DNA from 3 places in the Pseudarthrobacter sp. SSS035 genome. Region 1 is predicted to be linked to each of the others. Evidence: riboswitches for the same ligand, from Rfam matches in the RefSeq annotation. Region 1 holds a riboswitch; each other region holds the start of a gene.

Region 1 (3,266 bases):
CTGGCCGATCATGCCATCAGCCGCCATTACCCGGACGCGGCGCTCGCCGGCAAGCCCTATCTCGCGTTCTTCGAGGCGGTCATAGCCGCGCAGGCGTCCCTGGTGGCGCAATGGATGCTGGTGGGCTTCGTCCACGGCGTGATGAACACCGACAACATGGCCATCTCCGGCGAGACCATCGACTACGGTCCCTGCGCGTTTATGGACGCCTTCAACCCCGGCGCGGTCTACAGCTCCATCGACGCGGACGGACGCTACGCCTACGCCAACCAGCCGGTCATCGCCGAATGGAATCTCACCCGGCTTGCCGAGGCACTCCTGCCCCTGCTCCATGAAGACCAGGACCAGGCCGTGGCGCTCGCGGTGGAATCCCTCGGCGCCTTCCGCACGCTGTACAGTGCTGCCTGGTCAGCCGGCATGAAGTCCAAGCTTGGGCTGCGCCCGGACACGCACGACGACGTCGCGTCGCCCCTGGTGGACGGCGTGTTGGCGCTGCTCCAGGAAGGCAAGGTGGATTACACCTCCTTCTTCCGGAGCCTCGGCTCGGCGGCCCGCGGAACCCCGGAAACTGCGCGGTCCATGTTTGCGGACCCGGGCGCCTACGACGCCTGGGCCGCACGGTGGCTTGCCCTGGCGCCGGACACGGACCTGATGGACCGGGCCAACCCCGTCTACATCCCCAGGAACCACCTGGTTGAAGAGGCTCTGGATGCTGCTATTGCGGGCGACCTGGACCCCTTCAACCGGTTGGTGGACGTCCTGGCCGATCCGTACACGCAGCGCCCCGGGCTGGAACGCTACGCCGGCCCCGCCCCTGAGGACTTCGGGAGCTACCGGACCTTCTGCGGGACCTGAGCGAACACCAGGGATGGACGACGGCGGCGCGGGGCTGGGTGCCGCCCGCGGCCGTCGGGCATGGTCGGATCACGCTACGCGGACGAAGGACGCTCCGGCGAGCCAGCTGATGGAGTGCACTTCGGTTTTGAAACCGTCCACCCCGCCACTGACAACCTGGCCGTTGCCGGCGTAGACGCCCACATGGCCGGCCGTGATGACCAGATCCCCCGCGGCAGGTGTGCCCACCACCGCGCCGTACTGGAAGAACTGGCCGGGAGCCAGGTCGCCCACGCTCTTACCCACCGAGCGCAGCGCCTTCTCCACCATGGCGGTGCAGTCCTGCTGTATGCCGAGCTGGGAGTTGGCGGAAGCCAGGATGGCCCCGCCGAGCGAGCCGGCCGGTGCCTGGGCCGCCGGTGCGGACGTTGCCGCCAGCCGGATGCCGGTGTTGGTGGGAGAGGCCGGCGCCGCCGCGGCCTTCGCCGCGGGAGCCGGTGCGGTGTAGCCGGCACCGGGGATCCGGATCTGGTCGCCGGGGTAGATGATGCTGGTCAGCGAGAGTCCATTGGCAGCAAGGACGTCGTTGAGCGGGACGCCGTTGGTGGCGGAAATCTGGCCCAGCGTGTCACCCGAAACGACTGTGTGGACGGTGGCCGCGGCGGGGGCTGCTGCAGCGGAAGCCGGAGGAACAGCGGCCGGAGCCGCTGCCGCCGCACTGGTTTGGACCTGGGTGTTGGCAGTCCCGGAGTTGTCCGGGCCGTGGACGCCGGCCTGAGCCGGGACGCCAATGCTGAACAGCAGGCCGGATGCAGCAATAGCCACCAGGGCCGGCCGGCCAAACGTCAGGGGGTGTGTTGTGGCCGCAGTAGACAGGCCAATAAGGACGGTGGAGCGGGCAGGAACCGCACGATGGCGTGCGGCAGCGGAATTCTTGGACACGGTTGATCGCCTCTCCCATGCCTGCGGGGTGAGCTGTCGGGTTCGGGTCGGAGATACCCGGCCGGTAGCGCCGCCGCACGGGACGGAGCGATACCGACTTAACCCCAAGGCTTCGAAAAGCCGTGGAAACGTGGTTCCCCCGTCCCTGCCAGCTGGAAAGCGACTGGATCCCGGTCAGCGGCAGGGCTCGGCATACTGGCGGGAATGTCCCGGCTTGAGCCGGGCCACCGTTTGACCATAACTTCCGGTTATCGACAATGTCACATTCCGGTAACGGAATGTAGGCGTGAAATCCACCCGTGCTTCATCTCGGATTCCCTCCCTCCTCGGTAACGATGTTGCAGGTCAGGCCCCGTAATCCGTATATGCCCGGTAAGCTCACCAACTATGTCCCGGATTGTTCAAAAAATGCGGCTGCCCGCCCTCGCCGGCCTGCTGGCGGTCGCCCTGGTGGGGTCGGCTGCGCTGCTTCCCTCGCATGCCGCAGACGACGCGCCGCCCGGCGGGTATCCCTCGTGGCAGGACGTGCAGAACGCCAAGAAAAGCGAGGCTGGCAAAGCGGCAGAAGTCGCCAGGATCAATGGGCTGCTGGGCGGACTTCAGGCTGAAGCAGAGACGCTGGGCAATGCGGCCGTAACGTCCGCCGCGGAGTATGCCAAGGCCGAAGCGGCACTTCAGGCCGCCACTTCCACGGTGGACGCACTCACGGCCCAGACGGCACGCGCCGCGGCCGAACTGGGACAGTACAAGAAGGAAATCGGCGCCCTGGCGGCCCAGTCGTACAAGACTGGTGGAACCAACATGGGTTTCTTCGTTGCCCTCGACGCCGTACAGAACAACAGCATTCAAGGCCTGAATATCGTCCAGATCGTCAGCGATAAGACTGCGGCCCTGGTCAACAAATCCGCAGGCGCCGAACGCATTTCGCGTGCCCTGGCCGATCAGGAGCAGGCGGCCAGGGCCGAACGCGAGCGCCTGTCCAGCGAAGCCAGAACCAAGCTCGACGCCGCCCAATCCGCCCAGCAGGCCATGTCCCGGCAGATCGCGGAGCAGCAGGAGCACGGCCAGGAACTGACCGCGCAGCTGGCCTCCCTCAAGGGCACCACGGCTGCGGTGGAGGGGGAGTTCCGGCAGGGCCAGGTGGCGTTGGCCGCGTATGAAACGGCGCAGGCCGCCAAGCGGGCCGCGGCGCAGGAACAGGCGCGCCAACAGGCGGAGGCGGCAGCCAAGGCGGCGGCCCTTGCCGCTGCACAGAAACCGGCGCCGGCCCCACCTGCTGTACCGGGAGTGCCCGCCCCGCCTCCAGTCCCGAGCCCGACGCCGGTCCCGCCGCCCGTCGTCGTCGTGCCTTCCGTTCCGGGAGGCGCTGTGAACGACCCCGCGGGCGCCAAGAACTACGCAGCCGGGCAGCTGGGCGCCTACGGCTGGGGCCAGGATCAGTTTCCGTGCCTGGCGTCGCTGTGGACCAAGGAGTCGAACTGGCTGACCAC
Region 2 (3,266 bases), 1.9 Mb from region 1:
CGAGCCCATCCAGGTGGAACCTGAGCTGCTGGTCCAGCTGGATGAAGGCGGGATCAGGCCTGGTGCCACGGTGTCCCTGGAGCGCGTAGGGGAGTACATTTCCGTGCGCGTGCCGGGAATCGAAGGGGCGCTCGAGTTGCCCCCGGAAGTGGCATCCCACGTCTTCGTTTCCGTCAGCTGACGGGAAGGCGGTCCGCCGCGTGGGGCCGCGCGTGGGGCCGCGCCATAGCGCAGCGAGGCAAGGTTCCGCAAAGATAACGGAATTGTTACTGTCCAAGTTAATCACCTATAGTTGAAACTCAGCGTCGATACAAAAGCGTTACCTGATCCGGAGCCGAGCTCTGCCAGCGGATCAGGTGCATCAGTCACCAACTGGCAGAGGCGGGGGAACCACAACCGGCAGTCGTAAGACTGCCTTGGGGTTAAGTCCGTCAGCAGCAAGCCTCTTCCAGCGAAGGATCCTCACGGGATATCTCTGCGCCAAGTGCTTGTCACGGCGGACCGGGTCTTTGAACTCTCTGACCCGAATCCGACAGCTAACTTCGCAGGCTACCCAGAGAGGAACATTCTTGACCACGCAATACTCCAGGGGCCGCCGTCGCGCGGTGGGTCCCGCTTCGGCGCCCAGAGTGGCCGAGGATTTCAGCGCGGAGAGGCCCCGCGACCCACAGCGGGAAGCCCGCCGCCGCCGGGGACCCTTCCGGCAGATGACGGATTTCGCCGCCGCCAGTGGCCTCGGCCAGAAGGCCGGCATCGCCTTGGCAGCAACAGGCCTGGCTCTCACCGTGACGGTTCCTGTGACCGGCCCCGTGATGGCCACTCCGGCACCCGGCCAGGCTGCGTCGGCCGTTTCCGCTGCTCCGCAGCCCGAAGTGACCGCCGAAGCCGCCGCCCAAATTGATTTCAGCCGCTCGTCCGTGGTGACCCAGGGTGATCCCGACGGCAAACTGAAGCAGCTCCTGAGTGCCCAGTCCGCGGGATCCATTACCCGCGCCGCCTCTGCCGGAAGCCTCGGCTCGCCGCTCGCCCAGCTGGCTACGGCCTCACCCTTCGGATTCCGAGTCAGCCCGATTACCGGCGGCTCCGGCGACTTCCACCGTGGCCAGGACTTCGTGGCACAGTGCGGAACCTCTGTCCTGGCCGCTGCCAGCGGTACCGTCACCTTCGTTGGCTGGCACCAGTACGGCGGCGGCAACCGCGTGGTGGTGGATCACGGCAATGGCCTTGAAACCACTTACAACCACCTCTCCTCCGCCAGCGTCAGGGTAGGCCAGACAGTCAGCCGCGGCGACGTTGTTGCCCTCAGCGGCACCACGGGCGCGTCCACGGGCTGCCACCTCCACTTCGAGGTCCAGGTCAATGGCGAAGTCGTTGACCCCACCGGCTGGCTCTGACCCAAATGATGGCCAACTCTCGAATCGCGGCGACGTGCCGTGACCTGAATGTGACATTGGCTCGGAACTCCTGTAACGTCTAAAGCGCGTCAACTTTTCCGAAGTTGACGTTCTTGAGTGGATTGCCTAGCTCTGCCACCGCTCAAGGTCCGTTCGCATGACATCGTCTGGCAGGGGCGGGGGAACCAATTTTGGTCTTCGATTCTGAAGGCCTTGGGGTTAAGTCGCAAAGCTTCCACTGTGAAGCAGCGCGGCCGGGTGACTCCCATCCGAATCCGACAGCTCACCTCGCAGGCATTGGGAGAGGCTACCTTCGTGTCTTCACGCCATACTTCTGCGCGTCACCGCGCACAACCGGTTCGCACTAACCCCTTGGGCTCCGTGTCCAAGGCCGTCAGTGCCAATGCCGGGACCGTAGGTCGCCAGGCTGCTGTTATCGCAGCTGCATCAGGTCTGATCCTGAGCATGGGGCTTCCGGCCAACGCTGCGGATTCCACCGCCGGCGTTTCCGCCTCTACCGAGTCCGGTTCCGCGCAGACGGCACTTGCCGTAACTGCCGCGCCCACGGCTACCGTTTCCTTCGAACGCCCCGTCATCAAGACGACGCCGGCGCCGAAGGTTGAGAGGGTCCGTGCGCAGTCCACGGCCTCCGAAACCGGGGCTCAGGGTGCTGCCGCAACCGAGGCCGCGGCCTCCAAGCTCGCTGACACTGTCTCCTCCGCTGCCGCTTCGGGTCTGGCAGCACTTGCCTACACCGGTATCGGACACCCCTACCTCTGGGGCGGCACCACTCCCAACGGCTGGGACTGCTCCGGCTTCACGCAGTGGGTCTACGCCCAGGCCGGCATCAGCATTCCCCGCACCAATGCCTGGACGGCCATGCGGCCCACCGCCACACCGGCCCCCGGTGACCTGGTCATGCAGAATGGCGGCGCCCACGTTGGCATTTACGTCGGCAACGGCATGATGATCAGCGCACTGAACCCGTCACAGGGCACGCTGCTCCACTCGGTGGCATCCACGGGCGGCGGATCCTTCTTCACGCTGGCCCCGTAGTTCCTGCAACCCAGTAGTTCCCGCAGCCCCGTGCTGCCGGAGCCGTTCTTCGCTGGAACCTTTTCGCTAGATCCCCGTTCGGGGCGTGCCGGCGTACCCCCAAGATGCCGGCGCGTCCAAAGCCCTCAGGCTGCCCACGCGGTCCTGAGGAAAACGAAAGAGAGAAAATTAATGACTACACGTGCAACTGTTGCACGGCACCGCGCCGAGGTCGCCAAGACCAACTCGCTGGCTGTCATTGCCAAGGCTGTCGGCGACAACGCCGGCGGCATGGGCCGTCAGGCTGCGGTTATCGCTGCTGCTTCCGGCCTTGTCCTGACCAGTGGTATCGCTGCGAACGCGGCTGACACCGGCGTCCAGCGTGAAGCTGCGTCCGCTTCGAACCTTGAGGCTGAGGTTTCCGCCCCGGCCATCATTTCGGCTGCTTCCACCATTGCCATCTCCTACGAGAAGCCCGCAGTGACCACCACGCCGGCTCCCGTTGAGGCTCCCGCGCCTGTTGTTGAAGCTCCGGCTCCGGCCAAGGCCGCGGCCACCCTCACGGTAGCGTCGGCCGCTCCGAAGGCGCCGGTCTCCGCCAGCGGCAAGGGCCAGGCCATCCTGTCTGCAGCCTATGCACAGCTCGGCGTCAGCCAGGACTGCACCATGCTGGTGACCAACGCCCTGGCCGCCGTGGGCATCAACTACCACGGCTGGCCCGCAGGGTACCTGTCCCTGGGTCAGACCGTCAGCGCCGCCGAGGCCCAGCCCGGCGACCTGATCTATTACGCCGACGGCGGCGCGGGCATGGCCCACATTGCCGTATACGCCGGCAAT
Region 3 (3,266 bases), 2.1 Mb from region 1:
TCAACAAAGTTGGATTCAACCCGGATTTCGACGAGCGGCCCATGGATGGCATCCGCTTCGTCCAGCTGACCCCGCCGGGATCCGCCTGCTCCATTTGTATTGGCGAGGGCCTCAATGACGCCCCTCCGGGTACGGCCCCAAGCCTGCAGATGGTGGTCAGCGACATCCAGGCTGCCCACGACCACCTCAAGGGCAACGGTGTGGAGGTCAGCGACATAGACATCCAGGACTGGGGGCACTTCGTCTATTTCGCCGATCCCGACGGCAACAAGTGGGCGGTGCAGTACATCCCGAGCCGTGACGCCTAAGGGCGTGATGCCTCGGATCGTAACGCCTAAGCCCGTGACACCTAAGCCGGTAACGCCTAAGGCAAAATAGGCAGCATGAACATCCCCACACCTGCCGCCACACGAACACCGGCTACACAAACGCTGACCTGCCGTGCCGTTCTTTTCGATATGGACGGCACACTGGTGGACTCCACGGCAGTGGTCGAAGAGGTCTGGGGAGAATTCGCGGCCCGGTACGGCCTGGACATCGCCGAAATCCTGCGCACTTCGCACGGCGTCCAGGCTGCCGATACCGTGCGCCGGTTCGCGCCGGAGGGAGCCGACGTCGTGGCGCTCACTGCGGAACTCGGCGCGATGGAACGGGTGCGGACTGCCGGTATCGTCGCGTTGCCGGGGGCTGCCCGCCTGCTTCGCAGCCTCCCGGCCCAGGCAGTTGCCCTGGTGACCTCAGCGGACAGGACCCTCGCGGACATCCGCATGCACGCCGCCGGACTGGCCATGCCGGCCACGGCCGTGACGGCGGACCTGGTCACACGGGGCAAGCCGCACCCGGAAGGCTATCTGATGGCCGCCGGTCTGCTGGGCGTCAATTCGGAGGACGCCGTGGTATTCGAGGATGCGCCCGCAGGAATCGCTGCAGGTGTTGCCGCAGGTATCCGTACGGTGGCGGTGGGTCCCAACACGGGCGAGCTGCCGGCAGGCGTGCTGCATGTCGCGGATTACCGTGCCGTGACCGCCTCCGTGGAAACGGACGCCGCGGGACGGCAGCTCATTTCTTTCCGGCTTGACGCCGGCGGATCACTTTCGTGATCCGCCACTTGTGATCCGCCGGCGCGGCGTGCAGCTCAGCGACGCCAACCGCCGGCGCCGCTCAGTCGGCCTAGTACCAGTTGTGCGACAGGTGGAAGTTCAGCGCGCCGCACGGTGACTGGTAGCGCTCCTGGATGTAGTTCAGGCCCCAGTTGATCTGCGTGCGGTAGTTGGTGACGTAGTCCGCGCCGGCGCTCGCCATCTTCTCAGCGGGCAATGACTGGACGATGCCGTACGCGCCGCTGCTGGCGTTGGTGGCCGTGGTGGTCCATTCGGATTCCTTGGTCCACAGCGTCTGCAGGCACTGCATCTGGTCAGCGGACCAGCCGTACGTCGCCAGCTGCCCGGCAGCGTAGGCCTGCGCTCCTGCGGGGTCGTTGACGGCCACAACAGGCGCGGGTGCAGGTTCCGGGGCCGGAGCAGGAGTGGCAGCGGGTTCGGGTGCCGGGGCGGGTGCCGGATCGGCGGCCTGGGGCGCGACGTTGATTTCAGCCGGAGCCGCTTCCGGAGTGGCCGGGGCCTGGATCTCAGCCGCTTCGAAGCTGAGCTTCGACTGGGCGTTCTCTTCTTCGGCGGCCTGGTTGGCGCTGGCCGCAAGCGAGGCCGACTCGGAAGCGTGTGCTGCGGCGCTTACACCGACCAACAGGGCGCACGCGGTGGCGAACACCGCGACGCGCTGGCCCACGGAGGGAATCCGGGCGGCCCTGGAGAGTGGGGACATAGCTGCGCCGAAGCGGGTCTGCTTGCGGTGGCTATTGGACTTGTTGTCGCCCTGCGGGCGCGGTTCTACCTTGAATTCAGACATGATGGATCGCCTCTCACACCTGCGGAGTTAGCTGTCGGGTTCGGATGAGGGCATCCGGCCACACGGCACAATCACGTGTTGGCTTAACCCCAAAGGGCACCTGGTGCCCGGGACGGTGGGTCCCCCGCCTCTGCCTCTGAAAACGGAATCCGGGAAGCGGCAGAGCTTGGCGTCATCCGGATATGCGGCCCAAACGGGAACCACACCATATCGACGGTACCGGAGCTGGCGGCTTAAGTCACATTTAGGTAACGAGAATCACGACGGCGGTGTGTCGCCTTGCTGTGCCCGGGTGTCTGATGATGATGCCAGGATGCCGGTCGGGAAAAGCAGCGCGAACTCTGTCCGCCCGGCCCGCGATGTCACTTCCACGCTCCCGCCGTGGGCCTCCATGATCGACTGGACAATGGACAGGCCCAGGCCGCTGGTGCCTTCGGACGCCCCGGCGCCCGAGGCCGGTGCCGTACCCTTGCGCGCCGCGTCTGCGCGGGCAAACCGGGAGAAAACGTGGTCCACGAATTCCGCAGGGATGCCCCCGCCGTCGTCCGTTACCGTCACCGCTGCGCCGCCATTGGCAGACTTCGTGACAGCGGTGACCACCGTGGTCCCCGGCTGCGTGTGCTTGCGCGCATTGGAGAGCAGGTTGACAAGCACCTGACGCAGTTGGGACGCATCACCCGTGATGGCGAGCGGCTCGTCAGGCAGTTCAAGGCGCCAGTGGTGGTCCGGGGCGATGACCTTCTCGTCACTGACGGTTTCGATCACGAGTTGTGTGAGGTCTACTTCGCTGAGCTTCAGGGGCTGGCCCTCATCGAGCCGGGCAAGTAGGAGCAGATCCTCCACCAGGGTGGTCATGCGTTCGGACTGGCTTTGGACCCGGGCCAGGGATTTCCGGCCGTCCGGCGTGAAGTCCTCGGTCATCCGCATCAGCTCCGTGTACCCGCGGATGGCGGTCAGCGGGGTGCGCAGCTCATGGGAAGCGTCGGCAACGAACTGCCGCACCTTGGTCTCGCTCCGCTGCCGCGCCTCGAGTGCGTTGGCGACGTTGTCCAGCATCAGATTGAGGGCGTGCCCTACGCTGCCCACTTCGGTTCCGGGATTGGAGTTCGACGGCGGGACGCGCACCGCGAGTGCCACCTCGCCCGCGTCCAGCGGGAGCCGGGCCACCCGGGTTGCAACCTCGGAAAGCTGCTCGAGCGGCTTCATGGTGCGCCGGATCAGCACGGTTCCCGCCAGTCCGATCAGCGCCAGGCCGCCCAAGGAGACAAAAACAAAGGTCCACACCAGCGATGCCAGCGTGCTCTCCTTGGCGGCGAGCGGAAGGCCCGTGACAAGGACATCGCCGTAGCCGGTTTGCACGG

What was found. A riboswitch is a leader RNA that binds a small molecule or an ion and turns the genes downstream of it on or off. The one in region 1 is predicted to bind cyclic di-AMP.
Region 2: another riboswitch for cyclic di-AMP. It lies ahead of MUN23_RS04320 (C40 family peptidase); the one in region 1 lies ahead of MUN23_RS18935 (LysM peptidoglycan-binding domain-containing protein).
Region 3: another riboswitch for cyclic di-AMP. It lies ahead of MUN23_RS05100 (hypothetical protein); the one in region 1 lies ahead of MUN23_RS18935 (LysM peptidoglycan-binding domain-containing protein).

What each region holds. Positions count from the first base shown of each region.
Region 1 covers NZ_CP096882.1:4,079,610-4,082,875, forward strand. The annotation lists gene MUN23_RS18930 (YdiU family protein) at 1-855, shown strand, start outside; gene MUN23_RS18935 (LysM peptidoglycan-binding domain-containing protein) at 925-1,776, opposite strand; cyclic di-AMP (ydaO/yuaA leader) riboswitch at 1,780-1,951, opposite strand; gene MUN23_RS18940 (lytic transglycosylase domain-containing protein) at 2,164-3,266, shown strand, end outside.
Region 2 covers NZ_CP096882.1:944,338-947,603, reverse strand. The annotation lists gene MUN23_RS04330 (metal-dependent transcriptional regulator) at 1-181, shown strand, start outside; cyclic di-AMP (ydaO/yuaA leader) riboswitch at 323-566, shown strand; gene MUN23_RS04325 (M23 family metallopeptidase) at 570-1,394, shown strand; cyclic di-AMP (ydaO/yuaA leader) riboswitch at 1,543-1,705, shown strand; gene MUN23_RS04320 (C40 family peptidase) at 1,776-2,450, shown strand; gene MUN23_RS04315 (C40 family peptidase) at 2,622-3,266, shown strand, end outside.
Region 3 covers NZ_CP096882.1:1,139,190-1,142,455, reverse strand. The annotation lists gene MUN23_RS05110 (VOC family protein) at 1-308, shown strand, start outside; gene MUN23_RS05105 (HAD-IA family hydrolase) at 384-1,100, shown strand; gene MUN23_RS05100 (hypothetical protein) at 1,171-1,905, opposite strand; cyclic di-AMP (ydaO/yuaA leader) riboswitch at 1,911-2,087, opposite strand; gene MUN23_RS05095 (cell wall metabolism sensor histidine kinase WalK) at 2,164-3,266, opposite strand, start outside.